2 regions of the Variovorax sp. PDC80 genome follow, and region 2 is predicted to be linked to the other one. Evidence: predicted binding sites of a transcription regulator. Region 2 holds the regulator's gene; the other holds the start of a gene.
What was found. The regulator sigma-54, encoded in region 2, starts transcription at its own class of promoters, with help from an activator protein. The targets are predictions, from matches to a motif close to TGGCANGNAANCTGCTTT.
Positions count from the first base shown of each region.

Region 1: the regulator sigma-54 is predicted to act here: its motif matches at 5,243-5,260, upstream of BM109_RS28335 (isopenicillin N synthase family dioxygenase).

Region 1 is NZ_FOWG01000011.1:68,704-76,438, reverse strand. Features, by position in the region: gene rutA (pyrimidine utilization protein A) at 95-1,207, shown strand; gene rutB (pyrimidine utilization protein B) at 1,221-2,012, shown strand; gene rutC (pyrimidine utilization protein C) at 2,038-2,430, shown strand; gene rutD (pyrimidine utilization protein D) at 2,436-3,242, shown strand; gene BM109_RS28350 (malonic semialdehyde reductase) at 3,239-3,835, shown strand; gene rutF (NADH-dependent FMN reductase RutF) at 3,859-4,383, shown strand; gene rutR (HTH-type transcriptional regulator RutR) at 4,394-5,089, opposite strand; gene BM109_RS28335 (isopenicillin N synthase family dioxygenase) at 5,296-6,297, shown strand; gene BM109_RS28330 (VOC family protein) at 6,303-6,689, shown strand; gene BM109_RS28325 (BMP family ABC transporter substrate-binding protein) at 6,775-7,735, shown strand, end outside.
Region 2 is NZ_FOWG01000011.1:190,977-198,711, reverse strand. Features, by position in the region: gene BM109_RS28910 (iron-containing alcohol dehydrogenase family protein) at 1-612, opposite strand, end outside; gene BM109_RS28905 (nuclear transport factor 2 family protein) at 609-1,070, opposite strand; gene BM109_RS28900 (LysR family transcriptional regulator) at 1,167-2,105, shown strand; gene BM109_RS28895 (fumarylacetoacetate hydrolase family protein) at 2,116-2,904, opposite strand; gene BM109_RS28890 (phospholipase D family protein) at 3,018-4,616, opposite strand; gene BM109_RS28885 (RNA polymerase factor sigma-54) at 4,627-6,216, opposite strand; gene lptB (LPS export ABC transporter ATP-binding protein) at 6,247-7,041, opposite strand; gene lptA (lipopolysaccharide transport periplasmic protein LptA) at 7,038-7,735, opposite strand, start outside.

The DNA of each region.
Region 1 (7,735 bases), 120 kb from region 2:
CCCTAAAAATCATCAAGCCATTGATTTGAAAGGATTTTTCCGACTGGCACGCCGCATGCAAGGAGCCTCGCCATCCCGCAACCGGAGCTCTTCCATGAACGTCGGCATCTTCATTCCCATCGGCAACAACGGCTGGCTGCTGTCCGAGAACGCCCCGCAGTACAAGCCCAGCTTCGAGCTCAACAAGGCGATCACGCTGAAGGCCGAGCACTACGGCGTCGACTTCGCGCTGTCGATGATCAAGCTGCGCGGCTTCGGCGGCAAGACGGAGTTCTGGGACCACAACCTCGAGTCTTTCACGCTCATGGCCGGGCTCGCGGCCGTCACCACCAAGATCAAGCTGTTCGCCACCGCGGCCTCGCTGGTCATGCCGCCGGCCATCGTCGCGCGCATGGCCTCGACCATCGACTCGATCTCCAACGGCCGCTTCGGCCTCAACCTCGTCACCGGCTGGCAGCGCCCCGAGTACTCGCAGATGGGCATGTGGCCCGGCGACCAGTTCTTCGGCACGCGCTACGAATACCTGTCCGAATACATCCAGGTGCTGCGCGATCTCTGGGGCACGGGCCGCTGCGACTTCAAGGGCACGCATTTCCGGATGGACGACTGCCGCCTGAGCCCGCGCCCGCAGGTCGACATGAAGGTGATCTGCGCCGGCCAGAGCGACGCCGGCATGGCGTTCTCGGCCAAGTACGCCGACTACAACTTCTGCTTCGGCAAGGGCGTGAACACGCCGCGCGCCTTCGCGCCCGCGGCCGAGAAGCTGATCGAGGCCAGCGCCGCCACGGGCCGCCACGTCACCAGCTATGTGCTGATGATGGTGATCGCCGACGAGACCGACGAGGCCGCGCGCGCCAAGTGGGAGCACTACAAGGCCGGCGCCGACAGCGAGGCCATCGCCTGGCTCGGCGCGCAGGGCGCGGCCGACACCAAATCGGGCGCCGACACCAACGTGCGGCAGATGGCCGACCCGACCTCGGCCGTGAACATCAACATGGGCACGCTCGTGGGCTCCTACGAAACCGTGGCGCGCCTGCTCGACGAGGTGGCCGAGGTGCCCGGCACCGAGGGCGTGCTGCTGACCTTCGACGACTTCCTCGCGGGCGTCGAGGCCTTCGGCGAGCGCATCCAGCCGCTGATGAAGAGCCGCGCGCACGTGCCGAGCCCGGTGCCCTCGCGCGCCGAACCCGAACGCCTCGCGGCCTGAACCGGGGCACGCCATGAACGCACCGGCCCGCAACGCCACCCTCACCTCGACCACGCCCGTCGGCGCGCCGCGCGCCGCGGGCGCGCCCGCCCCGCTGATCCTGCCCGCGCGCCCCGAGCCGCTCGCGCTGCATGCGAGCGACACCGCGCTCGTCGTGGTCGACATGCAGAACGCCTATGCCTCGCTCGGCGGCTACGTCGATTCGGCCGGCTTCGACATCTCGGGCGCGCAGGGCACCATCGCCGGCATCGTGCGCGCCATCGCCGCGGCGCGCGCGGCCGGCCTGCTGGTCGTGTTCCTGCAGAACGGCTGGGACGCCGGCTATGTCGAGGCCGGCGGTCCCGGCTCGCCCAACTGGCACAAGTCGAACGCGCTCAAGACCATGCGCGCGCGGCCCGAACTGCAGGGCCGCTTCCTCGCCAAGGGCGGCTGGGACTACGAGCTCATCGACGAGATGAAGCCGCAGCCCGGCGACATCGTCGTGCCCAAGACCCGCTACAGCGGCTTCTTCAACAGCACGCTCGACAGCACGCTGCGCTCGCGCGGCATCCGCCACCTCGTGTTCACCGGCATCGCGACCAACGTCTGCGTGGAGTCCACGCTGCGCGATGCCTTCCACCTCGAGTACTTCGCCGTGATGCTCGAGGACGCCACGCACGAGCTCGGCGGGCCCGCGATCCAGCAGGCCTCGGTCTACAACGTCGAGACCTTCTTCGGCTGGGTCTCCTCGGTCGACCACTTCTGCCGCAGCTTCGCGCCGGCCGCGCTGTCGCAACCCGCCCCGGCCGAAGCCGCCACCGCCTGATCCTCTTTTCTCCAGGAGCCTTCCCATGCCCAAGCAAGCCATCATCCCGCCCGGCACCGGCGTGCCGCTCGCCCCCTACGTGCCCGGCACGCTCGCCGACGGCGTGCTCTACGTCTCGGGCACGCTGCCCTTCGACAAGGACAACAACGTGGTCCATGTCGGCGACGCCGCCGCGCAGGCGCGCCACGTGCTCGCCACCATCCAGGGCGTGGTCGAGGCCGCGGGCGGCACCATGGACGACGTGACCTTCAACCAGATCATGATCAAGGACTGGGCCGACTACGCGAAGATCAACGGGGTCTATGCCGAGTTCTTCCCGGGCACCAAGCCGGCGCGCTTCTGCATCCAGTGCGGCCTGGTGAAGCCCGACGCGCTGATCGAGATCGCCTCGATCGCGCACGTGGGCCGCAAGGCCTGAGCTCGATGAGCACCCTGCACTACGAGGTGCATGGCCCGTCCGATGCCGCGGCCACCGTGCTGCTGTCGTCGGGCCTCGGCGGCTCGGCCGGCTTCTGGCAGCCGCAGCTCGGCGCGCTGGTCGCCGCCGGCCACCGCGTCATCGCCTACGACCAGCGCGGCACCGGCCGCAGCCCCGCCGCGCTGCCCGAGGCCTATGCGATCGCCGACATGGCGCGCGACGTGCTCGAGATCCTCGATGCCACCCGCACCGCGCAGTGCCACTTCGCGGGCCATGCGCTCGGCGGCCTCGTGGGCCTGCAGCTCGCGCTCGACGCACCCGCGCGCATCGCGAGCCTGGTGCTCGTCAACGCGTGGGCCCGTCCCAATCCGCATTCGGCACGCTGCTTCGACGCACGGCTCGCGCTGCTCGGCGCCTGCGGCGCGCGCGCCTATGTCGAGGCGCAGCCGATCTTCCTGTACCCCGCCGCCTGGGCCGCCGAGCATGCGCAGCGCGTGGCCGATGAGGTCGACCATGCCTTCGCGCACTTTCCGGGCGAGGCCAACATGCGCGCGCGCATCGGCGCGCTGCGCGCCTTCGACATCGCCGCGCGCCTCGGCGAGATCGCCGCGCCCGCGCTGATCGCGGCCGCCAAGGACGACGTGCTCGTGCCCTGGACCTGCTCGCAGCACCTGGCCGACGGCCTGCGCGACGTCACGCTCGACTTCGTCGCGCACGGCGGCCATGCCCACAGCGTGACCGAGGCCGAGGCCTTCAACCGCGGCCTGCTCGATTTCCTCTCGCGGGTCGCCGCACCCGCCGCCATCGCATGACCACTTCCACTTCGCTCGACGACGCGGCGCTCGCGCTGCTCTTCACCGCCGCGCGCAGCCACAACGGCTGGACCGCCGAACCGGTGTCCGACGCGCAGCTGCGCCAGCTGCACGCGCTCGCCAGCCTCGGCCCGACCTCGGCCAACTGCTCGCCCGCGCGCTTCGTGTTCGTGCGTACGCCCGAGGGCAAGGCACGGCTCGCGCCCGCGCTCTCCAAGGGCAACCTCGAGAAGACGATGAGCGCGCCCGTCACCGTCATCGCCGCCTGGGACCGCAGGTTCTACGACCGGCTGCCCACGCTGTTCCCGCATGCCGATGCGCGCAGCTGGTTCACCGGCAGCCCCGAGGCCGCGCACGAGACGGCCTTTCGCAATGCCAGCCTGCAGGCCGGCTACCTGCTGCTGGCGGCGCGCGCGCTCGGGCTCGACGCGGGCCCGATGTCGGGCTTCGACAAGGCCAAGGTCGACGCCGCCTTCTTCGAGGGCAGCGACTGGACCGTCAACTTCCTCATCAACCTCGGCCACGGCGACGCGTCGAAGCTGTTCGGGCGCCTGCCGCGCCTGGGCTTCGACGAGGCCTGCGTGCTGGCCTGAAAGCACCCGGCATGCAACACGCCATGGCCTCCATTTCGACGCCCGCCGGGTTGCCGCCCGGCCTGCAGAAAAGCGACTATCGCAACGCGATGGCGCGACTGGGCGCGGCCGTCAACATCATCACCACCGACGGTCCCGCGGGCCGCGCCGGCTTCACGGCCTCGGCCGTCTGCAGCGTGACCGACGAGCCGCCGACCCTGCTCGTGTGCCTCAACCGCTCGGCCTCGGTGTACCCGGCCTTCAAGGCCAATGGCGTGCTGTGCGTGAACGTGCTCGCCGCGGGCCACCAGTCGCTGTCCGCGCTGTTCGGTGGTCGCACGCCGATGGACGAGCGCTTCGCCGCCGGTCGCTGGCGCCGCGACGCCACCGGCTCGCCGATGCTCGAGGACGCGGCCGTCTCCTTCGACTGCCGCGTGATGCACGCCACCAGCGCGGGCACGCACGACGTGCTGTTCTGCGAAGCCGTGGCCATCGCCATCGGCGGCGCGGCGCAGGGGTTGATCTACTTCGATCGGCGTTATCACGAGATCGCGGCGCCGCCGCACTGAAGCCGCGAACTCAACGCGGCTCGATGCCCTGCAGCACGATGCGCTGCACGTTCTCCACGGTGCGCTCGAAGAAGCCCTCGTCTTCCAGCGTGTGACCCGACAGCGCCTGCACCTGCACGCCGAAGTCGGCGTAGTGCTGCGTGATCGCCCACAGCGCGAAGATCAGGTGCGGCGGATCGACCGGCGCGAGCTTGCCGGCCTCGACCCAGGCGCGGATCACTTCGGATTTCTTCTCCACCAGCGTGCGCAGCTCGCGATCGAGCTCGTCGCGCAGCAGCGGCGCGCCCTGGATCATCTCGAGGCAGAACAGGCGCGAGGCATCGGGCCGGTCGCGCGAGATCACGAGCTTGCGGCGGATGTAGTCGCCGATCGCCTCGCGCGGATCCTGCTCGGCGCTGAAGCCGCGCAGCGGTTCGAGCCACAGCGCGAGCAGGTCGCGCAGCACGTTGACGTAGAGCTCCTCCTTGTTCGCGAAGTAGTAGAGCAGGTTGCTCTTCGACACGTCGGCGCGCGCGGCCACCTGGTCGATCGAGGTGCCGTGCAGCCCGAAGCGCGAGAACAGCCCGAGCGCCGCGCCCAGGATCGCGCTGCGCTTGTTCTCGATCTGGCGCAGCCGCCGGTTCACCGCCGACGCGCTGCGCACGGCGGGCTTGCGGCTCGGCTTCTCGCTGTGGCTGGCAGCGGCCAGCGCCTTGGTCTTCGGCATCTTCCCTTGCTCTTTCTGTCTTCGTCGGTCGTTGGTTCGGAACGCGCACCACTGTAAGGCCGCGTGCATCGCACTGCGCCGCGTCGGTGTCCGCTAGGGCCTCGCGGCGCACCATGCTGACGCGACGAAAGCGATTTGTCCATTTGGTCCAACTGGCACAGACGTTGCATGGCGAAAGGCATGCCAAGCCCATGGAGCCATTCGCCATGACCCTGCTGTCCGTTCCCATCATCGATCTCGCGCCGTACTTCGCCGGCACCGCCGAAGGCAAGGCCGAGGTCGCGCACAAAGTCGACGAAGCCTGCCGCAGCATCGGCTTCCTCGTGATCACCAACCACGGCATCGCGCCCGAGCTGATCGAACGCGTGGCCTCGCTGTCGCGGCGCTTCTTCGAGCTGCCCCTGGCCGAGAAGCGCAAGGTCGACCGCCCGCGCGAGGACGCGGTGCGCGGCTACAGCGCGGTCGGCGAGGAAGGCCTCTCTTACAGCCTCGAGGAAGCGGCACCGGGCGACCTCAAGGAGTCGTTCTCGATCGGCCCCTCGAACGTGCCCGACGACGACTACCACCGCGGTCCCGCGGCCGGTCCGCATTTCGAGCCCAACAGCTGGCCGCCGATCGAGGGCTTCCGCGAAGCCTACGAGGGCTACTTCGAGGCGATGAGCGATCTCTCGCGCTCGCTGATGCGCGTGTTCGCGCTCGGCCTCGCGCTGCCCGAGCGCTTCTTCGACGACAAGATCGACCGCCACATCAGCATGTTCCGCGTGCTGAGCTATCCGCCGCAGCGCGAGCAGCCGCTGCCGGGCCAGCTGCGCGCGGGCGCGCACAGCGACTACGGCAGCCTCACGATCGTGCTGCCCGACGACAAGGGCCTGCAGGTGTTCAACAAGGCCGGCCAGTGGGTCGACGTGCCGCAGGTCGAGGGCGGACTGGTCGTCAACATCGCCGACCTGATGATGCAGTGGACCAACGACCAGTGGGTGTCGACGCTGCACCGCGTGATCAACCCGCCCTTCGAGGTGGCGAGCACCAACCGCCGGCAGTCGCTGGTGTTCTTCCACCAGCCCAACTACGACGCGATGGTCGAGTGCCTGCCGAGCTGCCTCGCGCCCGGCGAACAGCCGAAGTACGCGCCGATCTCCTCGGGCGACCACCTGACCTCGAAGTTCGTCAAGCAGACGACCTTCGGCGGCACCAAGGTGACGGCGTAGAGAACATGGCCCACCTGTCCTACGTCAACGTCTTCGCGAAGGACGTGGTCGCGCTCAGCGGCTTCTACCAGCGCGTGTTCGGCTTCCCCGAGATCGAGGCGATCCGCTCGCCGATCTTCCGCGGCCTCGACACCGGCAAGTCGAGCCTGGGCTTCAACGCACTCGATGCCTACGAACTGCTGCAGCTCGCCGAGTTCTCCGACACGCGCGGCGTGAAGTTCCTGCTCAACATCGACGTCGACAGCCAGGACGAGGTCGACCGGATGGTGCCGATCGCGCTCGAAGCCGGCGCCACGCTCGTCAAGGCGCCCTATCGCACCTACTACGACTGGTACCAGTCGGTGCTGCTCGATCCCGAGGGCAACGTGTTCCGCATCAACTTCATGCTGTGACGCGAACGCGGCGTCCCCGCGCCTCTTCGCTTTCCTTCTTCCTTCCCCGCCCCCTTCCGCCATGCCTCTCTCGAAAGGTCGCTCCATGTCGCGCACTCCCGTTTCCTGCCTCGCCCTGGCCTTCGCGGCGGGCGCGGCGTCCCTCGCGGCGCTGCCCGCGGCCGCCGCCGACGGCTTCACGCTCAAGGACAAGCCCAAGATCGCGATGCTCTACTTCGGCCCCAAGAACGACGGCGGCTGGACCCAGGCCTTCGACGAGGCACGCGTGAAGATCGAGAAGGAACTCGGCCAGAAGATCCAGTTCGTCGAGAACGTGCCCGAGGACGCCTCGGCCATCAAGCCCGCGGCCGAGAAGTTCATCCAGCGCGGCGCCAACATCGTCATCGGCACGGCCTTCGGCTACTCCGACAGCTTCAAGGACCTGGCCGCCAAGTACCCCGACGTCGCCTTCCTCAACGGCTCGGGCACCACCAACGGCCGCAACCTCGAATCCTTCTACGGCCGCACCTACGAGAGCCAGTACCTGTGCGGCATGGCCGCAGGTGCGGCCTCCAGGAGCGGCAAGCTGGGCTTCGTCGCGGCCAACCCCTTCGGCGTGGTGAACTGGACCATCAACGCCTTCGCGCTCGGCGCGCAGAAGATGAACCCCAACGCCACCGTCAACGTGATCTACACCGGCGCGTGGAACGACCCCGTGAAGGAACGCGCCGCCGCCGCCGCGCTGATCGACCAGGGCGCCGACGTGATCGGCCAGCACGTCGACAGCCCCACGCCGCAGATCGTCGCGCAGGAGCGTGGCGTCTACGGCACCGGCCACCATCGCGACCTGCGCCAGTTCGCGCCCAAGGCCACGCTGTGCTCCTCGGTCTGGGTGTGGGACCGCTTCCTGACGCCCGAGCTCAAGAAGATCATGGCCGGCAACTGGAAGCCCGCCGAGTACGGCGCCTTCATTTCGATGAAGGACGGCGGCACCGACATCGCGGGCTTCGGCCCGGCCGTGCCCAAGGACAAGGCCGCGCTGATCACCGCCGAGCGCGACGCGCTCA
Region 2 (7,735 bases):
ATTCATGCCGGTGGCGCACATCAGCGCCGCGGGGATCTCGAGGTTGGCGCGCGGGTCGATCAGCACCAGCCGCGCAGCGAGCTGCACATCGGTGAACAACAGCTTGGCGCCGTCGCCGCCGCGCACCCCGAGCGACACCGTGACCTCGGCGCCGGAGGCGGTCTGCGGAATGGCCACGATCGGCAGCTTCGGCGCGAGGAGGCGCGGCGCCACCAGCGAATCGGGCGGCGTGAAGCGCACCGCGTGGTCGGCGAGCGCACCACCCTCCGCCATCAGCAGCGCGATCGCCTTGGCCGTGTCGGAGGCACTGCCGCCGCCGATGGCGACGAAGCCGTCGACGCCCTCGGCCAGCGCCCGCGCGGCCAGCTGCTCGACCAGCGCCACGCTCGAATGCGCGGGCACCGGGTCGGCCAGCCGATGCGGCAGGTCGCCCAGCGCCGCGAGGCTGCGCGCGAACAGGGCCGAGCGCTGCGTGCGCGCGCCGCCCAGCACCAGCGGCCGCGCGATGCCCAGCGCATCGAGCTCGGCGCGCAGGCCGTCGATGGCGCCTTCGCGCATCACCAGCCGCGTGGCGACGCCGCGGTGGACGAAGGAGGCGGGCAAGGCGTTCATTCGGCGGAAGCGGAGGCGAAGTCGAAGGCCGTCACCATGCGCTGCTCGGCGATGCGCCAGCCATGGCCCGGATCGCGGCGGAAGACGGTGGTCGTCAGGTTGAAGCGCAACGGCCCGGCGATGCGCGGCGGCACGCCGTCGGGCTGCGCTGCGGCGGGATGGCGGTAGGCCGTCATGTAGGCCTCGACCTCGGCCGACGTGCCGTCCTGCGCGCTCACATGGGCATTGGTGAGCACATGGCGCGTCTCGACATCGGCGGCGCGCGCTTCCAGCGCGGCGCGCACGGCCGGCTTGCCCTCGAGCCACCGGCCCTGGCGCAGCCAGCGGCAGTCGTCGGCGAACAGCGCGAGCATCGCGTCGTAGTCGCGCCGGTCGAGCGCATGGAAGAAGCGGTGCAGCGCCTGCGTCAGCTCGGGCAGCAGGCGCGCGGCGTCGGGAATGGAAACATCGGCGGTCATGTGGCGGACGAGTCTAGGAGTCGGCTTGCCCGCTGACACACCCTGTTCGACAATCCAAGGTTTGCGATTTGGAAACCTTGAACCGGGTCGAACGACGTGGATCGCCTTCGCTGCCTTCAGATATTCACCGAGGTCGCGCGCTGCGGCAGCTTCGCGCGCGCAGCCATGCAGCTCTCGGTGTCGCGCGCCACCATCACCAAGCACGTGGCCTGGCTCGAAGCCTCGATGGGCGCGCAGTTGCTCAAGCGCACCTCCAAGCAGGTGGCATTGACCGAGGCCGGCGCACGCGTGCTCGACTCGGGGCGTGACCTGCTGGAGCGCTACGAGGCGATCGAGGGCGAGGTGCGCGATGCCGTGCAGCTGCCGCGCGGCGCGATCCGCGTGGGCACGCCGCCCTCGTTCGGCGCCTACCACCTGATGCGCGTGGTGGCGCAGTTCACCCACCGCTACCCGGACATCGAGGTGACGGTGGTCCATGACGACGGCCGCTCCGACCTGGTGGCCGAGGCGCTCGATCTCTCGATCCGCATCGCGCCCTCGCTCGAGGACGCGAGCTACGTCGCGCAATCGCTGCTGAAGGCGCCGCAGGTGGTGGTGGCGTCGCCGGCCTACCTGAAGGCCTACGGCCGCCCCGCCACGCCGGCCGACCTGGCGCGCCACAACTGCCTGGTGCACATCATCAAGTCGGGCTCGGGCGTGTGGAAGTTCGCCGGCAATCCGCCGCAGGAGGTGCGCGTGCGCGGCACCGTGCGCGCCAACATGGGCGATGCGATCAAGCAGTGCGCGCTGCTGGGCACCGGCATCTCGCTGCACCCGCACTACATGGTGTCGGAGGAACTGAAGGCCGGCACGCTCGAGGCCCTGCTGCCCGGCGCGGTGCCCGAGGAACTCGACATCCACGTGGTGTTCTCGACCCGGCGCAACATGCCCAGCCGCGTGCGCCACCTGCTGGAGTTCCTGCGCGAATGGTCGCGCCATCCGCCCGACTGGGCCTTGCCGGCCACCACCGCGGCGCGCGGCACCGCGGGCCGTTGAACGGTCGCCCTCAGGCCTCTTCGGCGACGAAGGGATTGCGCAGGCAGCCGAGGCCCGAGATCTCCACCTCGACGACATCGCCGGCCTTCAGGTGCGGCGACTTGCCGTCGGTGCCCATCCAGATCACGTCGCCCGGGTACAGCGTGAGATGCCGCGTCATCGCGCTGATGAAGGCCGCGATGCCGAACAGCATCTCGCCGGTGCGGAACTGCGTCTTCACCTCGCCGTTGACGCGCACCGTGGTGCGGGCCGCTTCCAGGTCGAAATCGGTTTCGATCCACGGCCCCATCGGCTTGAAGGTGTCGCTGTTCTTGGCGCGCCAGAAGGTGCGGTCCGAGGCCTGCCAGAGCCGCTCGCTCACGTCGTTGCCGATGGTGTAGCCCAGCACGCACGACAACGCGTCGGCCTCGCTCAGGTGGCGGGCCTTTTGGCCGATCACCACGACCAGCTCGCCCTCGTACTCCACCTGCTTCGCGTTGGACGGAATGACGACGGCCGCCTCGTGCGGAACCAGGGCGTTGACCGCGCGGTAGCCGATGTCGGCCTTCTCGGGGATCGCGAGCGTCTGGCCGCTGCGCTCGGCGTATTCCTTGATGTGGCGCACGTAGTTGAGCCCCGCCGCATAGAAGGTGCGCGGCAGCAGCGGCACCTCGATCCTCACGTCGGCCAGGCGATGCACGGCGCCCGTGAAGTCGTGGCCGCCGAAGGGGCTGCCGTTCACCGCGCGGACGCGATCGTCCTCCAGCACGCCATAGCTGCTGGCGGCCGCGCCGGGCGCGGTGTAGTGGATCCATTTCATGCGCGTGCTCCTGTCGGTGGTGTTCGGGCCCCCTGCTCGCAGGGGCACCACAGCATGACAGGCCGAGGTTTGCGGAACGGAAACCGACGGTTTGCGAAAGCCGCCCAAACCGCCTAGAGCAGGCTCTCGGGCGTCAGCGGCGCCAGCAGTTCGAGCATGGTGCGGTCCCAGAAGCCCGAGTCGGGCTCCTCGCTCAGCACCGTGGTCTTGCCGGCCTCCTCGCTGATCCACTCCAGGCGCGAGTCGCTGCCTTCGGCGAAGCGCAGCCTGTAGGCGCCCTGCTGCTTGAGCACCTCGAGCAGCTTCAGCGCCTGCTGCGCCATCTCGGGGCTGCGGATGAACAGGCCGATCTCGGTGTTGTGGACCTCGGAGCGCGGGTCGAAATTCATCGAGCCGACGAACAGGATGCGCTGGTCGATCACCGCCGACTTGGCATGCAGCCTGCCGACCGAGGTGCCGAACAGGCCCAGCCGCACGCTGCGGCGGGTGCGGTTGGTGCTGAGTTCGTAGAGTTCGGCGCCCAGGCGCAGCATCTCGGGCCGGTAGCGGCGGTAGGCGGTGTGCACCAACGGCTCGTCGGTGGCGGCGAGCGAGTTGGTCACCACGCTGATCTTCACCTGGCGCCGGCGGATCTCGTTCATCACCTCGAGCCCCGCGGCGCCCGGGATCAGGTAGGGCGAGACGATGGTCACCTCGCTGCGCGCGCGGCGCATCTGCTCGACCACGTTGTAGCGCACGCTGTCGACGTCGAGCAGCGGCACGCCGCCGTACGAGGCGGTCTTGCCGATCACGCGGTCGGGCGAATCGGCATAGGCCTCGGCCGTGGTCCAGATCAGGCCGAGCCGGCCGGCGTCGAGGTCCTCGGCGATCGGGCCGTAGCCCAGCAGGTCGTTGGGCGCGGGCTTCGGCGGCGGCGGCGTGGTGTCGGGGCCGGTGGCGGCCTCGAAGCGGCGCCGCAGTTCGTCGGCAGGCAGCGCGCTCGCCACCACCGATTCGACGGGCCGCACGTAGGGGCTGTTCCAGTACTGGTCGAACAGGCTGCCCAGGCGCGGGATCAGCGCGCCCGTCACGAAGGTGTCGAGGTCGATGAAGTTCTCGCCCGCGGTGCGCCGGAAGTACTGGTTGCCGATGTTGCGCCCGCCCGCCACGGCCATCGCGCCGTCGGCGATGAACAGCTTGTTGTGCATGCGCCGGTTGACGCGGCTGAAGTCGAACAGCGAGGCCGTGAAGCGCGCGAGCAGGCTGCCGCGGCCGGCCGGGAACGGGTTGAACAGGCGCAGCTCGACATTGGGCGTGGCCGCGAAGCCGCGCAGCAGCTCGTCCTCGCCCGCGGTGTAGAGGTCGTCCATCAGCACGCGCACCCGCACGCCGCGCTGCGCGGCATCGCGCAGGGTGCGCAGCAGGTAGCGACCGGTCTCGTCGTTCTCGATCTGGTAGTACTGGACGTCGAGCGTGCGCTGGGCCCGGCGCGCGAGCTGGATGCGGGTGTCGAAGGCGAAGTCGCCACCGGGCATGAGGCGAAAGCCGCTGAGGTCGGGGTCGGGCTGCGCGGCCAGCGCGATGCGCCCGAGCGCGGTGTCCTTCGACACGGCGATGGCTCTGGCGGGGGCGCGCGGGGCCTCGTCGGGCAAGGTGGCGCAACCGGCGGCCAGCAGCGCGGCCGCGATGGCGAACACCCAGGGCCCACAGCGCGACAGCAGGCGTCGGGCCATCGGCGGCTTTCTACAGGGCCTTGCGCAGGTTGGCGGGCGCGATGCGCAGCGCCTCGCGGTACTTGGCGACGGTGCGGCGCGCGCACTCGATGCCCTGCTCCTTGAGCATCTCGGAGATCTGGCTGTCCGACAGCGGCTTCTTCACGCTCTCCGAACCGACGAACTGCTTGATCAGCGCGCGCACCGCGGTGCTCGAGGCATTGCCGCCGGTCTCGGTGCCCAGCGCCGAGCCGAAGAAGTACTTGAGCTCGACCGTGCCGAAGGGCGTGGACATGTACTTGGCGGTGGTCACGCGCGAGATGGTGGACTCGTGCAACCCGAGCTCGTCGGCGATCTCGCGCAGCACCAGCGGGCGCATCGCGAGTTCGCCGTGCACGAAGTAGCTCTTCTGCCGCTCGACGATGGCGTTGCTCACGCGCAGGATGGTGTCGAAGCGCTGCTGGATGTTCTTGATGAACCAGCGCGCCTCCTGCAGCCGCTGCGACAGCGCCTGGCTGCCCTCGCCCTTGTGCGACTTGAGCGCGCCGGCGTAGATGTCGTGCACGCGCAGCCGCGGCATCACCTCGGGGTTGAGCATGACGCGGAACTTCACGTTGGTGCCGCGGCCGGTCTTGGTGACGATCACGTCGGGAATGACGATGTTGCGCTCGACGTCGACGAAGCGGCGGCCCGGCTTGGGTTCCAGCCGCGCGATGATCTGCAGCGCCGAGCGCACCAGCTCCTCGTTGGTGCGCGTGAGCGTGGCCAGGCGCTTGAAGTCGCGCCGCGCGAGCAGCTCCATCGGCTGCTTGCAGATGGCGAGCGCGGTCTTGCGCACCAGCTCCTCGTCCTCGGTCTCGTCCTCGTCGGCCAGCGCGCGCAGCTGGATCGCGAGGCATTCGCCGAGGTCGCGCGCGCCCACGCCCGCGGGCTCCAGGCTCTGCAGCAGGCCCAGCGCGACCTGGAAGTGGTGCACCAGCTCGTCGAACTGGTCGTTGTCGTCGCCCGCGAGGCCCGAGGCCAGCGCCGGCAGCGAATCCTCGAGGTAGCCGTCGTCGTTGAGCGACTCGATCAAAAAGCGCAGCGCGGCGCTGTCGTTCTCGTTGAGCCGCAGGCTCAGCGCCTGGCGGTGCAGGAAGGACTGCAGCGATTCCTGGCTGCGCGCGAGCTCGGTGGCATCGGCGCGCTCGTCGTCGCCGGTGCTGCTGTTGTTGCGCGCGGGGGCGTCGCTGCCCCACTCGCTGTCGTCGGGCGCCATGTCGACGGTGCCGTCGCCTTCCCAGTCGGGCTCGCGCTCGGGCGAGTCGAGGGCCGGCTCGGCCTCGGACGACGAAGTGGTCTCGGTGGACGTGGTCGAGGTCGAGGGCGCGGCGCTCGCGTAGTCGCTCTCGGCCTCGCGCTCGGTGTCCTCGCGCGGCGCGGGCGTGTCGGCGGCGTCGAGGCCGAACTCCTCGCGCGCGGCTTCCTCGGCGGTGCGCTCGAGGAAGGGGTTCTCGTCGAGCATCTGCTCGACCTCCTGGCTCAGTTCGAGCGTGGAGAGCTGCAGCAGCCGGATCGACTGCTGCAGCTGAGGCGTCAGCGCGAGATGCTGCGAAACGCGCAGCGACAAGCCTTGTTTCATGCCCTCAGGAAATGACTTGCACGAGGGTCATCACATGCGGAAGTGCTCGCCCAGGTAGACCCGGCGCACTTCGGCGTTGTCGACGATCTCCGAGGGCGTGCCCTGTGCCAGCACATGGCCGTCGCTGATGATGAAGGCGTGGTCGCAGATGCCCAGCGTCTCGCGCACGTTGTGGTCGGTGATCAGCACGCCGATGCCGCGTTCCTTCAGGAAGCTGATGATGCGCTGGATCTCGATCACCGCGATCGGGTCGATGCCGGCGAAGGGTTCGTCGAGCAGGATGAAGCGCGGCTGGGTGGCCAGCGCGCGCGCGATCTCGACGCGGCGGCGTTCGCCGCCCGACAGCGCGAGCGCGGGCGAATCGCGCAGGTGGTCGACGCGCAGGTCGGCCAGCAGCTCCGACAGGCGCTCTTCCATGCGCTGCTTCGACAGCGCCTGCGGCCGGCCGTTGGCATCGGGCTCGCGCTGCAGCTCGAGCACCGCGCGCACGTTCTCCTCGACCGTGAGCTTGCGGAAGATCGAGGCTTCCTGCGGCAGGTAGCTCAGGCCCATGCGCGCGCGGCGGTGGATCGGCATGTGGGCGATCGGCTCGCCGTCGATGGAGATCTCGCCCGCGTCGGCGCGCACCAGCCCGACGATCATGTAGAACGAGGTGGTCTTGCCGGCGCCGTTGGGCCCGAGCAGTCCGACCACTTCGCCCTTCTGCACGTCGAGCGAGACGTCCTTGACCACCTTGCGGCTGCCATAGCTCTTCTGCAGGCCGCGCGCGACGAGGCGGCTGCCCGGCACGCCGTTGGCTTCCTGGGTTCCGGCGGCTTCGATCACTTGCGTTCTTCCCCTTCGCCGCTCAGCGTGGTGGTGGAGCGCAGTCCGGCGCCCGGTGCCGGCGTGGGCGCCGGGGCCGCGGGACGGCGCGTGGCCGGCGCCGCGGCGCCGGGCGCACCCGGCGCGGCCGACTTCGGCGTGAGGATGGCCTTGACGCGGCCACCGCCACCCGGCGCGGACACGCCGGCATTGGGCGGCACGGTCGAGCCGTTGACGGTGTAGGTGTCGTTGCTCTGGTCGTAGACGATCAGCGCGCCGCTGCTCTCGTCGTTGGGCGTGGCGCCGACCAGGCGGCGCATGACGGCGCGGCGGATGAACTTGACGTTGTCGGCGCGGCTGTCGTACTCGATGACCTCGGACTCGCCCTCGATCCACTCGTCGCCGTTGCCGTTGCGCTTCTGCTTGTAGTAGGCGAGCTTGCCGGGCGCCGCGGTGACCACGCCGTACTGGTAGCCCTCGGGGTCCTGGCGCACGTCGATGCGCGCGCCGCGGATGATGATGGTGCCCTTGGTGACCACCACGTTGCCGGTGAAGACGCTGGTCTGCTTGAGATCGTCGTAGCGCATCGAATCGGATTCGATGTTCATCGGCTTGGTCCGGTCGGCCGTTTCGGCCAGGGCGGCGGCGGCGGAGCCAGCCAGCAGCAGCGCGGCCAGCACGAGGCGACCGGTGCGGCGAAGGGAGGAGGTGGGGT